Linked DNA regions of Orrella dioscoreae. The protein of the gene in region 2 interacts with the protein of the main gene of each other region in a pairwise test. Links are inferred from orthologs where the notes say so. Each region holds a gene or a part of one and is shown on either strand. Other genes may lie near its edges.

What was found. The genes of interacting proteins can lie anywhere in the genome.
Region 1: the proteins of ODI_RS17005 (region 2) and ODI_RS02490 interact in binary tests that used the Escherichia coli proteins (3 or more experiments, as listed by UniProt). The link is inferred for Orrella dioscoreae from one-to-one orthologs.

Annotation. Positions count from the first base shown.
Region 1 is NZ_LT907988.1:520,546-523,545, reverse strand. Bases 88-3,000 are described here. They hold ODI_RS02490 (PTS sugar transporter subunit IIA), read left to right. Parts: upstream 88-1,272; coding sequence 1,273-1,728; downstream 1,729-3,000. Other genes in these bases: rapZ (RNase adapter RapZ), read left to right, coding at 2,669-3,000; hprK (HPr(Ser) kinase/phosphatase), read left to right, coding at 1,746-2,672; hpf (ribosome hibernation-promoting factor, HPF/YfiA family), read left to right, coding at 615-935; lptB (LPS export ABC transporter ATP-binding protein), read left to right, coding at 88-415. Also shown: more of lptB, read left to right, coding at 1-87. UniProt on the Escherichia coli protein: Seems to have a role in regulating nitrogen assimilation.
Region 2 is NZ_LT907988.1:3,673,571-3,676,939, forward strand. What follows is about bases 84-3,365. They hold ODI_RS17005 (sensor histidine kinase), read right to left. Parts: upstream 2,966-3,365; coding sequence 284-2,965; downstream 84-283. Other genes in these bases: ODI_RS17000 (response regulator), read right to left, coding at 84-291; kdpC (potassium-transporting ATPase subunit KdpC), read right to left, coding at 2,962-3,365. Also shown: more of ODI_RS17000, read right to left, coding at 1-83; more of kdpC, read right to left, coding at 3,366-3,369. UniProt on the Escherichia coli protein: Member of the two-component regulatory system KdpD/KdpE involved in the regulation of the kdp operon. KdpD may function as a membrane-associated protein kinase that phosphorylates KdpE in response to environmental signals.

The sequences.
Region 1 (3,000 bases), 3.2 Mb from region 2 along the record:
CAACGGCAAGGCACTCTCGGCGGCCAAGACCGAGGAACTGCTCGAATCGTTGCTGGAAGAACTCCAGATCGGCCACATCCGCCGCAACATGGCCATCTCGCTGTCGGGCGGCGAACGCCGCCGCGTCGAAATCGCCCGCGCGCTGGCCACGCAGCCGCGCTTCATCCTGCTGGACGAGCCCTTCGCCGGCGTGGACCCCATCGCGGTCATCGAAATCCAGCGCATCGTGCGCTTCCTGAAGAGCCGCAACATCGGCGTGCTCATCACCGACCACAACGTGCGCGAAACGCTGGGCATCTGCGACCGCGCCTACATCATCAGCGAAGGCAAGGTGCTGACCGATGGCCATCCCGACGAGATCGTCGGCGATCCCGCCGTCCGGCGCGTCTATCTGGGCGAGCACTTCCGGATGTAAAAAACCGGTGCCAGACCCGTTCTTGCTTACACGCAAGAACCCACGTAAAACGACGTGTAACGACCCCGCCCAGACCCTTGGTTTCGGCGGGGTTTGTCTATACACTGAATTCACGACGAACTCGTTTCAGGAGGATGGCCTACAAGTCCAAACCCGCGTACCCACGCGCCTTGTTTTAGTCACGATAGGAGAGTTCCATATGAACCTGAGCATCAGTGGTCACCATCTCGACGTCACCCCCGCCATCCGGGAATATGTCCTCACCAAGCTGGCGCGCGTGCTGCGTCACTTCGACAACGTCATCGACACGCAGGTCATACTCTCGGTCGAGCCCCTGAGGCACAGAGCCGAAATCACGATGCGTGTCCGCGGCAAGGACATTCATTGCGAAGCCGTCGAGGAAAACCTTTACGCGGCCATCGACGCCCTGGCCGACAAGGTCGACCGCAAGGTCATCCAGCACAAGGATCGACTCCAGAACCACTCGCATGAGCCCGCAAAGCGGCAAATGGCGGCATAGCGCCCGTCAACGTGCACGCGGCGTGTCCCTGAGCTGACGCGCCCTCGCCTGGCGTCCCTCGAGCTTTCGCGGGGCCCAGGCCAGCCAAGATTTTCTTGGTTTCCAGCAGTCCATCCCCCCATTCCGACACACTCGCTCCTGGCGGCTTGCTGCCCCCGGCCGTACCGGTCTATGCTTGTCCCTCACGGCGAGGCTTCGGCCACGCACACTGATTGCGGCAATGCCACGCCGCCAGGCTTCTCGCGGGGACTGGCGCGCATCGTCCGAAGACGCCCGCCCAGCATGCGGCGCCGGGGCGTTTTGTGCATTGCGACATTCGAAACCTATAATGCTTCGCATGAACCACTTGTCGCGTATCCTGCCGGCCGGAAATGTCGTCCTTGACCTGCCGGTCACAAGCAAAAAGCGGGCGTTCGAACAAGCCGGCCTGCTCTTCGAAAACCAGCACGGCCTGGCGCGCACCACGGTGTTCGACAGCCTGTTCTCTCGAGAGCGGCTGGGCTCGACGGCCCTGGGACAGGGCGTCGCGGTGCCGCACGGCCGGGTCAAGGGCCTGACCGAAGCGCTGGCGGCGTTCTATCGTCTGGCACAGCCCGTGCCCTTCGATGCGCCCGATGGCCAGCCCGTCAGCCTGCTGATGATCCTGCTCGTGCCGGAAACGGCCACCCAGCAACACCTGGACATCCTGGCCGAACTCGCGCAACTGCTGTCGAACAAGCCCTTGCGTGAACGCCTGAATACCGAGACAGACCCTGCCATCGTGCACCGGCTGCTCACCACCGGCCAGCCCTGACCTCTACAGAGCGTGACATGCTGACAGTCCAGGATCTTGTAGACGACAACGCCGACAAAATTCCCTTCACCTGGATCGCCGGCCACGCTGCCGCGGACAACGGCATCCCGGACGACGGAACCTCGGCCGCCGACCTCATCGGCCACCTGAACCTCATCCACCCCTCGCGCATCCAGGTCGTGGGCGAGGGCGAAATGGCCTACTACACCCGCATGGATGCACGGCGCCGATCACAACAGATCGACGAACTGCTGGTGGGCAACGTCCCGGGCATCCTGCTGGCCGACGGCCTGTCCGCCCCGGACGACCTCATCGAGAACTGCGAAAAGCACAACGTCCCGCTGCTGTCGACGCCGATCAGCGCCGCGCAGGTCATCGACCTGCTGCGCGTCTACCTGGGCAAGCGCCTGGCGCCCACCACCACCGTGCACGGCGTCTTCATGGACGTGCTGGGCGTGGGCGTGCTGATCACCGGCGAATCGGGCCTGGGCAAGAGCGAGCTGGCGCTGGAACTGATTTCGCGCGGCCACGGGCTCGTCGCCGACGATGCCGTGGAGCTGTCGCGCACCGCGCCCAGCGTCATCGAAGGGCACTGCCCGCCGTTGCTGCAGAACCTGCTGGAAGTGCGCGGCCTGGGACTGCTCGACATCCGCACCATCTTCGGCGAGACCTCGGTGCGCCGCAAGATGCGCCTGAAGCTCATCGTGCACCTCATCCGCGCCACCGCGCAGGACAAGTTCGAACGCCTGCCGCTGCAGGACATGACGCAGGACATGCTGGGCCTGCCCATCCGCCGCGTCATGCTGCAGGTGGCCGCCGGGCGCAACCTGGCCGTGCTGGTCGAGGCCGCCGTGCGCAACACCATCCTGAAGCTGCGTGGCATCGACACGCTGGGCGAATTCATGGAACGCCAGACCATCGCGATCATGCAGAACAGCAAATGACGGCGCCCATCGAAGAGTCCCCGGCGCTGCACGTCGTCCTGATCACCGGCATCTCGGGCTCCGGCAAGTCCGTTGCGCTGCGCCTGCTGGAAGACTCCGGCTACACCTGCATCGACAACCTGCCCGTGCGCTTCCTGCACGAGTTCCTGGGCAACGCCAAGGAAGACGAAAGCCTCAAGCGCGTGGCTGTCGCCATCGATGTCCGCTCGCCGGGCGAACTGGCCGAGCTGCCCGACGTCATCACCGCGCAGCGCGCCATGGGCACCGAACTGCGCGTCATCTTCCTGGATGCCAACACAGACACGCTGGTGCAGCGCTATTCGGAATC
Region 2 (3,369 bases):
GGCTTCACCCGACCTGACGGTCAGCACCATCACCGGCGCCTGCGACCAGCCACGCAATTCACGCAGCACGTCCAGGCCATCGAGATCGGGCAGTCCCAGGTCCAGCACGACGAGGTCGGCGCCGTGCGCGGACAGCTCGGACAAGCCCGTCGCGCCGTCCGCGCACGACGTGACCTGATAGCCCTGGGCACGCAGGGTGATGTCCAGGAAACGGCGGATCTGCGCCTCGTCGTCGATGACCAGGATGCGGAAGGCGTGACTGGCGGCGCGTGCGGCAGGGGGGTCAATCATCGTCATCGTCCTCCTGGCCGGCGGCGGGCCCGCCCGGCGGCTGGGTCAGCGGCAAGGTGATGCGCAGCGTGGTGCCGCGCCCTTGCGGGCCGGGGAACGCCTGCACCGTGCCGCCATGCGCGCCGATCATACCCTGGCAGATCGTCAGGCCCAGTCCCGTGCCGTGGCGGCCCCGGTCGCCCCGCTCGACGCTGTAGAACATGTCGAAGATGCGCTCGCGCTCGGCCTCGGGAATGCCCGGTCCCTGGTCGCTGACATCGACGCGCAGCCGGCCCTCGACGACGCTGGCGCGCACCTGCACGGCGGCCCCCTCGGGCGAGAACTTCGCGGCGTTCTCCAGCACGTTGAAGACCGCCTGCTCGACCAGCGCCGGATGCACCCAGATCTCGGGCAGCGCGGATGGCGCATCGATCTCCAGTTGCACGTCGGGCTGGTAACGGCGCAGGCGGCGCGCGGCCGACCCCAGCAGTTCATCCACGCCGATCCAGTCGCGGTTCAGCGCCAGGCCTTCGTGCCCCAGGCGCGTCATGTCCAGCAGGTTCTGGATGTAGCGGTCCAGCCGCTCGCCCTCGACCGTGATGGTGTCCAGCAGGCTGCGGCGGTCCTCCGGGGGCATCGCGTCGGCATAGCTCGACAGGCTGCTGGCCGCGCCGATCATGGCCGCCAGCGGCGAACGCAGGTCGTGCGACACCGACGACAGCAACGCGGAACGCAGGCGCTCGGTTTCGGCGCCCACACGCGCGGCCTGGAGGTCTGCCACCAGCCGGGTGCGCAGGGCCGCCTGGCCGATGTCGTCAATCATCGCCTCGGCCAGGCGACGCGCGGCATGTTCCTCGCGCGTCGCGCCATCCGCGTCGCGCAGGCCCACCACGCCCAGCGTGCCGCTGTCATGGCGCACCGGCAGGAAACGCCAGGACGCGCCCGCCAGGGTGTCGCTGCCCCTGCCCGTGGGCTGGCCATGCTGCTGCGACCAGTCGGCGGCGCGCTGGTCGATCTCCGACAGCGCCGCGGCTGGCGCGGGGCCGGTGGCCTCGCCGATGCGTATCCACACCTGTCCGCCCAAGGCCGACTGCAAGGCGTCCCGGCCTGCGCGCATGACCTCGCCCAGATCGGCCGCGCTGGCCAGTTGGCGCCCCAATGACTCCAGCGTGGCGGCATGCGTGTTCACCGCCCGCAACGCCAGGACCTGCGCGCGCAAGGCCGAGGCCAGGCGTCCCGCCAGCAGCGCCGCCAGCAGGAAGGCGCCAACGGTGACCAGCCCCTGCCGCGCGGTGATCTGGAAGGTCTCGCGCGGATCGATGAAGAAATAGGTGTAGCCCAGGAAGCAGAGGCCCGCCGTCACCACCGCGCCCGTCATGCCGGTGCGCGCGGCCACCGCCAGCACCGCCAGGATGAAGACCATGGACAGGTCGTCCATGCCCAGCCACGCTTGCGCGCCCCAGGCCAGCGCAATGGCTGCCGCGGTGGCCGCCACAGCCAGCAGCATGTCCTGGCCGCGCGGCGGCGTGAGCGCCTGGCGCCAGGCCTGGCGCGCGCGGGCGCGTACCGGTGGCGGGTTGACCAGCGTGATCTCGTAATGCGCGCCGCGCTGCAGCAAGCGCTGCGTCAGCGTGCGATTGAAGGCGCGCGCGATGGGACGTTCGCGGGTGCGGCCGATGAGGATGGCCGACACGCCGGCCCGCCCCGCGTAATCCAGCAAGGCATCGACCACGTCGGCGCCACGGATCGTCTCGGTCTCGCCGCCCAGCTTGCGGGCCAGCGAGAAGGCGCGGTCCAGTTCGCCCTGGCACGCCGCGTCGCGCCTGTCATGGGTGGCCACCGTCACCACCGTCCACGGCGCATCGCGCCGCTCGGCGATGCGCCGCGCGCGCCGCACCAGGTATTCCGACTGCCCGCCGCCATCGACGGCCACCAGCACGCGCGACCGCAAGGCGGGCCCCGCCAGGCCCCGCGCCGCGTGAGTGTCGCGCAGATCGCTGTCGACCCTTTCGGCCGCCGTCTGCATGGCCAGTTCGCGCAAGGCCGCCAGGTTCGATGGCGAGAAGAATGCCTGCAGGGCCTGCGTGGCAACCTCGGCCACGTAGACCTTGCCCTGGTTGAGCCGTTCGATCAGCTCGCGCGTGGGCAGGTCCACCAGGCGGATGTCGCGCAGCCGGTCCAGCACGGCGTCGGGCACGGTTTCCGCCACGCGCACGCCGGTGATCTCGTGCACCACGTCGTTCAGGCTTTCCAGGTGCTGGATGTTGACGGTGGCATAGACGTCGATGCCGGCGTCCAGCAACTCCATGACGTCCTGCCAGCGGCGCTCGTGGCGGCAGCCCGGCGCATTGCGATGCGCCAGTTCATCGACCAGGGCGATGCCGGGACGGCGGGCCAGCAGCGCATCGAGATCCATGTCCTCCAGCGTGCGGCACTGGTAGCGCAGGCGCCGGCGCGGCAGGACGTCCAGCCCCGCCACCAGCGCCTCGGTTTCGGGGCGGCCGTGCGTCTCGACCACGCCGATGACCACGTCCGCGCCCTGGCGGCGCAGCTCGCGCGCCCGCATGAGCATGGCGTAGGTCTTGCCCACGCCGGGCGCCGCGCCCAGGAACAGGGTGAGCCGCCCCGCGCCCTCGCGCTGGAGGGCGGTCACCAGGGCATCGGCCTGCCGGTCGCGGTCACCGTGTTCGGTCATGGGCGCATAGTATCCAAGGCCAGGTTCAATTTCAGCACGTGCACGCGCGGCGCGCCCAGCACGCCGAACTGCGCGGCCTCGGTGTGCGCCGCCACCGCGGCACGCACGCGCTCGGGCGCCAGCCCGCGCGCGCGCGCCACGCGCGCCACCTGGATCTCTGCGGCGGCAGGGCTGATGTGCGGATCCACGCCGCTGCCGGATTGGGTGACGAGATCGTCCGGCACGGCCTCGGGCGGCACGCCTTCGCGGGCGGCCACGGCGGCGGTGGCCCCGGCGATGCGCCGCTGCGCATCGGGGTTGCTGCGCGCCTGGTTGCTGCCCGCCATCGCCATCGGGTCATGGCTGGCGGACGATGGGCGCGAGTGGAAATACGTGTCGCCCGCGAATGGCTGGCCCACCCAGGC